DNA from 3 places in the Gordonia sp. DT30 genome. Region 3 is predicted to be linked to each of the others. Evidence: predicted binding sites of a transcription regulator. Region 3 holds the regulator's gene; each other region holds the start of a gene.
What was found. The regulator LexA, encoded in region 3, represses DNA repair genes until DNA is damaged. The targets are predictions, from matches to a motif close to CGAACANNTGTTCG.

Region 1: a site for LexA is predicted at 1,760-1,773, ahead of ACLQ3C_RS09380 (DUF222 domain-containing protein). Genes of this name have one in related genera too.
Region 2: a site for LexA is predicted at 2,121-2,134, ahead of ACLQ3C_RS05780 (DUF222 domain-containing protein). Genes of this name have one in related genera too.

Annotation. Positions count from the first base shown of each region.
Region 1 is NZ_JBNCLY010000007.1:136,318-139,564, reverse strand. It holds gene ACLQ3C_RS09385 (enoyl-CoA hydratase/isomerase family protein) at 1-295, shown strand, start outside; gene ACLQ3C_RS09380 (DUF222 domain-containing protein) at 411-1,718, opposite strand; gene ACLQ3C_RS09375 (peptide chain release factor 3) at 1,904-3,247, opposite strand, start outside.
Region 2 is NZ_JBNCLY010000004.1:101,968-105,214, reverse strand. It holds gene ACLQ3C_RS05785 (SpoIID/LytB domain-containing protein) at 1-224, opposite strand, end outside; gene ACLQ3C_RS05780 (DUF222 domain-containing protein) at 478-2,097, opposite strand; gene ACLQ3C_RS05775 (ATP-dependent DNA ligase) at 2,266-3,247, shown strand, end outside.
Region 3 is NZ_JBNCLY010000002.1:301,245-304,491, reverse strand. It holds gene nrdR (transcriptional regulator NrdR) at 1-292, opposite strand, end outside; gene ACLQ3C_RS03385 (LysM peptidoglycan-binding domain-containing protein) at 333-935, opposite strand; gene lexA (transcriptional repressor LexA) at 1,303-1,953, shown strand; gene ACLQ3C_RS03375 (phosphoenolpyruvate--protein phosphotransferase) at 2,009-3,247, opposite strand, start outside.

The DNA.
Region 1 (3,247 bases), on a different contig from region 3:
CGGTCTGCGTGGAGCGGTCGGCGACGAGTGGGCCACCGAGATGCTGGAGTTGCTCGAGCACGCCTCACCCACCAGCCTGTGGGTGACCGCCCGACTCCTCGAACTCGGCGCGTCGTCATTGCTCGACGAATGCCTTGAGCGCGAACTGCATGCCGCCGAGAAGATCACTGCCACACCCGACTTCGCCGAGGGAGTGCGTGCCGTCCTCGTCGACAAGGACCGTAACCCGGCCTTCGACCCCGCCGACATCGACGCCGTCGACCCGGCCGAGGTGGCCCGGATCGTCGGCGCCTGAGAGTTCAGCCGGACGCCGACGACCGGGGCCGGGGCTCTATGAAGTTCTCAAACAACAATTGCGGTCCGGGCGCGCCGGGTGCACGGGTCGGAAAGTCGTTGCAGGTAAGCCTGCTTCAGGCAGCATCGTCCAGGTGGAGGGTGCGTCGGTTGTAGGCGGGGAGTGGTCGTCGTCGCGGGTCGACCGTGGCCGGTGGGATGAGCCACGGATGCCGGTCGAACCCCATCACCACATCCCAGTGATCATTCGGCCCGCTCGCTTCGCTCCCGGCGCCGGCACGGTCGTGGACATCGTGGTGGCAGGCGGTGCACAGCAGGCAGCCGTTGTCGAGGTCGGTGGGGCCGCCGTCAGCCCAGTGGCGCAAATGGTGCGCGGCGGTGCGCGATGCAGGTGCACCGCACTTCACGCAGCACTTATCCCGCAGCAGCAACGCTTTTCGCTGCGACAGCGTGAACAGCCGCTTCTCCCGCCCGACGTTCAACGGCACCTGCTCGCCGTCGACGATGACGACGGTGATCCCGGCATCACAACCCAACATTTTTGCCGTCGCAGGGGTCACCGAGCCCATGAACTCCAGTGCGGACAGCTTCGGGGCATCGGCCGGGATGGTCAGCAACACCCCGCCGGTCGGTTTGCACGACACGGTCTCGTCGGTGAGACCCTTCTGAGCGAGCTCCAAGATGGATTCGAAGGCATCGGCGCGCCTGTTGTGTGCTGGCCGCGGGTCATGCGAGCCGTCGGGCTGAGGTTTCGGCGCCGACAACGCTTCGACGAGGCTGTGGAGTTTCTCCCCGGCGACGGCATCGAGGTTGGCGCGCACATCCAAACGGCCGTCGCTGGTCTTGTGGTAGCCGAGTTCGTTGACGGTCTTGTCTTGAGCAGCGGGTGTGCCACCGGTATCGTCGGCCAGCAGATTGCCGAGTTGGCGTGCGTGCTTGCCTATTTCGGCGGGACTCATCCCGGACAGAGCTTGGGACACCAATGCGCGGGTGTGGTCGCGGCGTTGTTCGGGCGTGACGGGTTCGCCGGCGCGGGAGGCGATGTGGCCGAGTCCGAGGACGATGGCGTCGGCGTGGTCGAGGGATATCGCACCGTCGACGGTATGTCTGCGGAGGCCGTCGATTTCTGTGGTGGTGCCGACGCGGACGAGTCGGCCGGCGACGGCGGGGGCGATTCCCATGGTGATCAACAGTTGTCGCACCGAGCGGCCTTGGGGTGCGGTCATCTTGAGGCGGTCGAACTCGCCGGTCAGGTTGGCGGCGTGGTGATCGACCTTGTTGCGCAAGGTGATCAGTTGCTGCATCGCCGCGAAAGCTTGACGTGATGTGAGGTCCGCACGGAACGTTCGGTCGTCGAGTTGGGCGATGAGGTCCGCGAACAGCTCAGCCGAAAGCTCCGCGGAATGAGTGGTGTCGTCGATCATGGATTCCCCCCTGGATGATCTTACGATGACTCCAGTGTAGCAGAATATTTGTTCGACGCCAGAGTGTTCGAAGACTAATCCACAAGGGCTGCAACCAGTTTCGTCACATCAGTGAACTGTTGTCACAGCGGTGAACGGCTTTCCCTGCGGTGAACAGCAGTCACACGGACAACGCCGTGTCGGCGTCAATCTGCCGCAGCGACAAGCGGTTCGAGGGTCAGGCCGGGGTGTTCCTTCTCGATGTACTGCAGTCGCCACTTGTCGCTGAACAGCGCGAGGAGCACGCCGTCGCCGGAGCGGGTGAACACCTCGACGCCGCGCTGCCGGTCGAGTTCGGCGGCGCTGTCGGCGTCGGTGCGGCGGGCCAGGGTGTAGCCGAGCGGTTCGATGACGGTGTCCACGTTGTATTCCGCCTTCATCCGCGCGGTCATCACCTCGAACTGCATCGGACCGACTGCGGCGAGTACCGGCGAGGCGTCGCCGCGCAGGTCGTTGCGCAGGACCTGCACCACACCCTCGCTGTCGAGCTGCTCCATGCCCTTGCGGAACTGCTTGTACTTGTCGGCGGTGGTGACGCGCAACGATGAGAAATGTTCGGGCGCAAAGGAAGGTATGGGCGGAAACTGAATCCGCGGTCCGTCGTGGAGGGTGTCGCCGGGAGCGAGCGCAGTCGCGTTGACCAGCCCCACCACGTCGCCGGGATAGGCGGTGTCGACGGTGGAACGGTCACGGCCGAACACGGCCTGGGCGTACTTGGTGGCGAAGGGTTTTCCGGTCTGCGCGTGGGTCACCACCATGCCGCGCTCGAACTCGCCGGAGACGATGCGCATGAACGCCAGTCGATCCCGGTGGCTGGAGTCCATGCCGGCCTGCACCTTGAACACGACCGCGCTGAACGGATCGGTGGGCTCCCGGACGGTGCCGTCGACGCCGGCGCGTCCGGCCGGGGCGGGTGCGAGCTCGACGAGCGTCTCGAGTAGTTGGCGCACACCGAAATTCAGCATCGCCGACGCGAAGATCATCGGTGAGGTCTGCCCGCCCAGGAACAGTTCCTGATCGTGGTCCTGACCCATCTCGGTGAGCAACTCACTTTCTTCGACCGCTTCGGTCCACGCCTGCCCTTCGCGAGCGGACGCGGCGTCGGCGTCCATGACCTCCTCGGGGGCGATCGTGGCGCCGCCGGCGGTGCGGGTGAAGTGGATGTAGCGGCCGCTCCGGCGGTCGAGCAGACCGCGGAAATCGCCGGCGATGCCGACGGGAAAGAACAGGGGAGTCGGGAGCAGGCCGATGCGTTCGCTGATCTCGTCGATCAACTCGAGGGGTGTGCGTCCGGGCCGGTCCCATTTGTTGATGACGGTGATGACAGGGATGCCGCGATGGCGACACACCTGGAACAGCTTGAGCGTCTGCGGCTCGAGGCCCTTGGCGGCGTCGATGAGCATCACGGCGGCGTCGACGGCGGTGAGTACCCGATAGGTGTCCTCGGAGAAGTCGGCGTGACCGGGCGTGTCGACGAGATTGATGACCGT
Region 2 (3,247 bases), on a different contig from region 3:
TGGCCCATCCCGCGGCCGTGGCCGAGGCCGTGCCCGATGAGGGTGATCTCCGATCCCGCGGTCAACCCGATGTCGACGCGATCCGACGCGGTGGCTCCCACCAGCCCGACTCCGCCCACGAGTACCGCCGCCGACACACCCCCGACGAGCGATGACATGCGCCGACGACGAGAATGACCGGGCCGCGTACGGATGGTCAGTGCCCGGGACACCAGAGACGTCACCGCCGATGAGTCCGCCTTTGTCACGGTCAATCACTCCTCCGGGCCGGGGTTCCTGATGCCTCGTTGCGTTACGCCTGATCTGTTACAGATGTGAATGGTGAGACTCCAGTGACGATAGACAAGTCACTTGCAGATCACCAACCATAGGAGGTAGCAACCGCATCACGAGTTACAAGGCTGCGGTGAGGGGGTGCCGAATCTGCAGCCTTTGATCGCGGTTTCCGCGATCAAAGGCTGCAGATTTTTGCGCGCGTCAGAGTCCGCGGGTGGTGAGTAGGTGGCGCAGGCGCGATTCGCTCGACGAGCGTGTGACGGCATCCTTCAGTACGTCGGCGGGATCCCAGGTGATGATCTCGACGACGTCGTGGGCACCGGTGCTGCCGGCCGGCAACGGTGTACCCGTATCGGGTGGGTCTGGTGGTTGCCGGTGGATTTCGGCACGCACCTTCGCGAGCCCGGCGGTGAAGTCGGGCCCGACATCAGGCAGTTTGTTGACGCGTTTCGGGTTCGGTGGGGCACCGGGGGCGGCGTTACGGCGCCACCAACACCGCCCGGCGAGGGGTCCGTCGCGGTAGATGCCGGTGGTGTACTGGCCAAGCCGGTCGCCGACCATCCGATTGTGTTTCGGACACGCCGGAGCGAGGTCGTCGATATTGGTCAACCCGCCCTTCGCATAATCCAGGGTGGCGTGATGGATCTCCGAATGCGCGGCCGGCTGCGAACACCCGGGGTGTGAGCACACCTGGCCGTCGGGTTTGGCGAACAGGGCGATGCGTTGCCCGCGGCTCGCGAGCCGGGCCCGACCCAAATACAGGGGCACGGTGGTGTGCTCACCGAACACCGCCAACCAGGGTTGGGCGTCGGCGGCCAACCGGATGACGTCGGTGATGGGCAGCAGGCTGTTGGTGGCGGTGACGCCGTGGCCGGTTTCGTTGATCAGATCGGTCAGGTCGGCTTTGATGATCAGCTGCACCGGTAGGCCGCGATGCGATTCGCCGAGTTCCCCCGACTTCAGGGCCAGTTTGTACACGGCCTGCATCGCATCATGGTTGCGTTGGGCTTGGCTGCGGGTGTCGCGGTCGGCCGCGGCCGCCAATTTTTCGGGGTCGGCGTCTTCGACGGAACCCGACGGTGAGTCGGGGTCGTCGGGGTTGTTCATGCCGGGTGCCGCCCACACCGCCCACACGGCTTCTTGGTCGGCACGGCATTCCGGGGTCATTTTGCCGGTCATCTTCGACATCTGCTGGGTGTCTTGGCGGCCGAGGAACACTTGGCGTTTCTGCTGCCGGTCGGTGTCGTCGGTCAACTCGCCATCAGGATCGAGGTGTGCCATCAGGCGGGCGCCGATCGCGGTCAACTCGGCGGGGGTGTGCACCCGCGCGTAGTCGGCCATCTGCTTTTCGGCGTTGACCTTGATGTCGTGGTCGACCTGATGCGGGATGTCGTCGAGAACGTCGATCACCACCCGCGAATGCGCGGGCCCGACCGCACCCTCGGCGAACGCCTGCGCCAACGTGGGGTACTTCGGGGCGAGGAGTTCACCGGTCAACCCGTGATAGGTCGCGGTGGCGGTCATCTGCTTGCGGCGGCGCATCGGCTCCGACACCCGCAAACCGACGACCAGCATGTCGGTCACCGACCGAAACCCCAACCGGCGCTCCGCATTCCGGTCCGACAACTCGACGATCTGCCGGTCACCCTGAAACGTCAACCGGTTGATCGCCCGTTCATTGGCTGCCGCGACCTCCAGCAGCGTCTCGTCCGAGCACTGCGACAGATCCGTCGAACCCATCTGATCAAGAAGGGCATGCAATTGCGCAAGCTTGTCTTCGACGCTGGTTCCCGGACCACCAGTCGAATCGGTTGCGCTCATTGTCACCCCCCAGTGAATGCGATCAAACATCAGTTCGTCGCTGGTGCGTTCGAGTCTACGCCCGATACGGCCGCATGACAACACCTGATCGAAAATACATTTGACGAATTTCGTCCGCAGGTCGGTATCGTCACAGTCATGGTGAGCTCCGCTGTTCAGAGGTCGTCGATGAGATTCCGTTCGGTGGTCGAGGCGTCGGCGACGGTTGCGGCGACGCGGTCCCGTACCGCGAAAACGGTTGCGCTGCGCGAACTCCTGGCCGCTGCTGGAGCCGATGCGGAGATCGTGGTGGCGTGGATGTCGGGGGAGATACCGCAGGGGCGTCTCGGGATCGGGTGGCGGACGCTGCGCGACCTGCAGGAGCCGCCGCGCCCGGACGACGACGCCGTGTTGACCGTCGCCGAAGTCGACGACGCCTTCTCCCGGCTCGCGTCGACGACCGGCTCGGGATCGGTCGCGGCGCGAGGGGAGTTGCTCCACAACCTCTTTGGTCGCTCGACGGCCGACGAACAGAACTTCTTGTTCCGTCTACTCACCGGAGAGCTACGTCAGGGCGCGCTGGCCGGCGTGATGGTGGAGGCGATCATCGCCGTCTCCGGACAGCCCCCGGCACTGGTGCGCCGCGCGCACATGCTGACCGGGTCGCTGGCGGAGACCGCGACGCTCGCCATCGAGGGCGGCTCGAACGCATTGGCAGCGGTCGGATTACAGGTCGGGCGGCCCGTGTCACCGATGTTGGCCAGTCCGGCGGAGGATCTCGATGCCGCCCTGGAAAGTCTCGGCCCCGATCTGGTCGTCGACCACAAACTCGACGGCGCACGCATCCAGGTCCACCGGAACGGTGACGACGTTGCGGTGTTCACCAGAACACTCAACGACGTCACCGCGCGCGTACCCGATCTCGTTGCGGCGGTGCGTGAACTGCCGGTACGCACGGTGATCCTCGACGGCGAGACACTCACCCTCTCCGACGACGGCCGGCCCCGGCCCTTCCAGGACACGATGAGCCGCTTCGGCTCGATGATCGCCGCCGACCCGGACGTCGACGATGGGCCACGTCTGCTGCGTCCGTTCTTTTTCGACTGCCTGCACCTCGACAGCGCCGATCTCATCGATCGTCCGCTCGCCGAGCGCCTCGATGCACTCGATT
Region 3 (3,247 bases):
CAGCTCCGGAGGCCCGCACCGTCTCCTCGACCTGCTGGGCGAGCTGGGCGAGATCGTCTTCGTCGACCTGCCGGCCCTGACACGCGCGGCGCACCCCGCGCATCACCTTCTCGCGACTGAACGGCTCGGTCACGCCGTTGCGCTTGACCACCGCGAGCACGGCGGTCTCCACAGTCGAGAAACGGCGGCCGCAGGCACTGCATGAGCGGCGCCGGCGGATGGCCTGTCCTTCATCGGCGACACGGGAGTCGATGACCTTGGTGTCGTCATTCCTGCAGAACGGGCAGCGCATGCACCTAGGATACCGCCCGCCACCGCACCGACTTCTCGCGTCACCGGTAGGCCGGCGCGAGCAGCGACTGCCCTGCCTGCACGGCACTGCCGGACATGTCGTTGAGTTCGACGATCTTCTCGATCACCGACTGCCGGGGCATGTCGGGCGCCACCCGCGCCGCGATGGCGTTCAGCGATTCCCCGGCGCGCACATGGACCACCTGGGTGGCGATCGGCGCCGGCCGTGCCGACCCCCGCTGGGCCGATTCCTGATAGTCCGAACCGGCGACGGCGACCAGCCACACCAGTAGCGCCAGTGCCACGCCGGTCAGCACGGCCACCAGTGCGCCGGTCCGGCGAGACCTGTGGCCACCCGGATCACCCGTTCCGGCCAGGTGATGTGATCCGGCCGGTGACGTGCACCAGGTGCCGTCGGCGCCCGGTATCCGCCGGGAGACCGGGCGGATCGGCCGCCGGTCGGCGGGACGACTCACGGCCGAGGAACGCCGGGGGGCGCGGCGAGGATCGAGCGGCCGCTGTTCGCGGGGACGGGCGCGCGGAACCGGGTTGGTCGCGCCGGCGCGGGTCTGGCCGGTGAAGGTCTGGTCGGTACGGGTCCGGCCGACGCGGGTCTGGTCGGTCGACAAAAGGGTGCTATGCATGGTCTCTTCCTGTCTCGATCACACATTCGATGAACGGATGTTCGAGTTGTACCACCCCCCTCCGACAATTTCTCCACAACACGTCGAACAGACGTTTGAGGATGTCCGAAACCTCGGCTATTCTGACCGGTGATCAGCTCGACCACAGGCCCGCGACAGGTGTGCACGTCACCTACCGGCCCACGGCCGGGGTGGCACGCACCCGATCGAAAGGACTCGAATCCCGATGAGTGAGAAGAAGGACCGTTCGTCGCGGCCGGCCGAGGCGGCCGATCCGGAGTCGGCCACCACAGAGTCGAGCACCGATGACGCCGCGACGGCGGCGACACCGCAGGTTGATGACGCGGCGGCCGCCCCGCGGCGGCCCATCGTGCCGAGGGGTTTCGAGGCACCGCTCACGCCACGTCAGCAGGGAGTGCTCGACGTCATCCGCAAATCGGTTCGCGAGCGGGGATATCCGCCGAGCATCCGCGAGATCGGTGATGCCGTCGGGCTCGCCTCGACCTCGTCGGTCGCGCATCAATTGCGCACGCTGGAACGCAAGGGACTGCTCAAGCGCGACGCCAACCGGCCGCGCGCGGTCAACGTGCGCGACGCCGACCCGACGCCCACCGATGACAATCCGAACTCGGAGAACCTGCCCACCCCGACCTTCGTCCCGGTGCTCGGCCGCATCGCGGCGGGCGGCCCGATCCTGGCCGAGGAGGCCGTCGAAGACGTCTTCCCCCTGCCTCGCGAACTCGTCGGTGAAGGTTCCCTCTTCATGCTGCGGGTGGTCGGCGAGTCGATGGTCGACGCCGCGATCTGCGACGGCGACTGGGTGGTCGTGCGCCAGCAGAACGTGGCCGACAACGGTGACATCGTCGCCGCCATGATCGAAGGCGAGGCAACGGTCAAGACGTTCAAGCGCAAGGACGGCCACGTCTGGCTGATGCCGCACAACGAGTTGTTCGAGCCGATCCCCGGTGACGAGGCCGCCATCCTCGGCAAGGTCGTCACCGTCATGCGCCGGATCTGAGCGCAGGCGCTGATCAGCTGCGCGGTGTGTCAACCACGTTTCTCACACCGCGCAGTTAACAACGCAACGCCTCGCGGGCCGCGGCGCGAGCCGCACCCGGTGCAGCGGTGGCCACCGCCGCCGTGGCCGCGGCGCGGCATCGATCGAGGTCGACCTCGGCGAGTTTCGCGCCCACCGCGGCCGCGGCGGCGGGTGCACTCGACAACGATGTGACCCCGAGTCCGACGAGGACACAGGCGAGCAGCGGATCGGCCGCCGCCTCACCGCACACGCCCACCGGGGTGCCGGTGCGCGAACCCGCCTCGGCGACCATCGCGATGAGAGCGAGGACCGACGGCTGCCACGGATCGGTCAACTCGGCGAGCTCGGCCGACATCCGGTCGGCAGCCATCGTGTATTGCGTCAGGTCGTTGGTGCCGATCGAGACGAAGTCCACCTCGGCCACAATCGCCGGCGCAAGTATCGCTGCCGACGGGATCTCGATCATCACTCCGGCCACCAGACCCCGTCGGCGTACTTGCGCGGCGAATTCGGCCGCCTCGGCGGCCGAGGCGATCATCGGCGCCATCACCCATGGCGTGCTGCCGGTTTCCTCGGCGGCGCGCGCGATCGCATCGAGTTGTCCGGCCCGGATCTCGGGGTGTGTCGCCGCGATGCGGTTGCCGCGCACACCGAGTGCGGGATTCGCCTCGGTCCCGTGGTCGACGAATTTCAGCGGCTTGTCCGACCCCGCATCCAGGGTGCGGATCACCATCTTCTTGCCTCCGAAGGCCTCGATGACCTCCCGGTAGAGTGCCGCCTGTTCGTCGAGGGACGGTTCGTCCGGGCGATCGAGGAAGGCCAGTTCGGTACGGAACAACCCGACTCCTTCTACCGGGGACGCGGTGGCCGCACGGGCCGAGACGCCATCGGCGACATTCGCCAAGATCGCGACCTCGTGGCCGTCGGCGGTGTGACCAGGCCCGGTCCAGCCCGCAATCGCCTCCACCTCCCGGCGGCTCTGCTCCACATCGGCTCGCGCTCGGTCCGGATCCGGTTCCACCACAATCGTTCCCGCGGCCCCGTCGACCAGCACCGCGGTACCCGCGGAGACGACGTCGAGTTCGGCAACAGCCACCACACACGGAATCCCGAGTTGCCGGGCGATGATCGCGGTGTGACTGGTCGGTCCGCCCAGTCGGGTCGCCAGCGCGGTGATCAACTCCGGGTCCAGGCCGGCGGTGTCGGCGGGCGCGAGGTCGTCGGCGAAGAGGACCGACGGTTCGTCGGGCACCGGGACCCCCGGTTCGGGCTG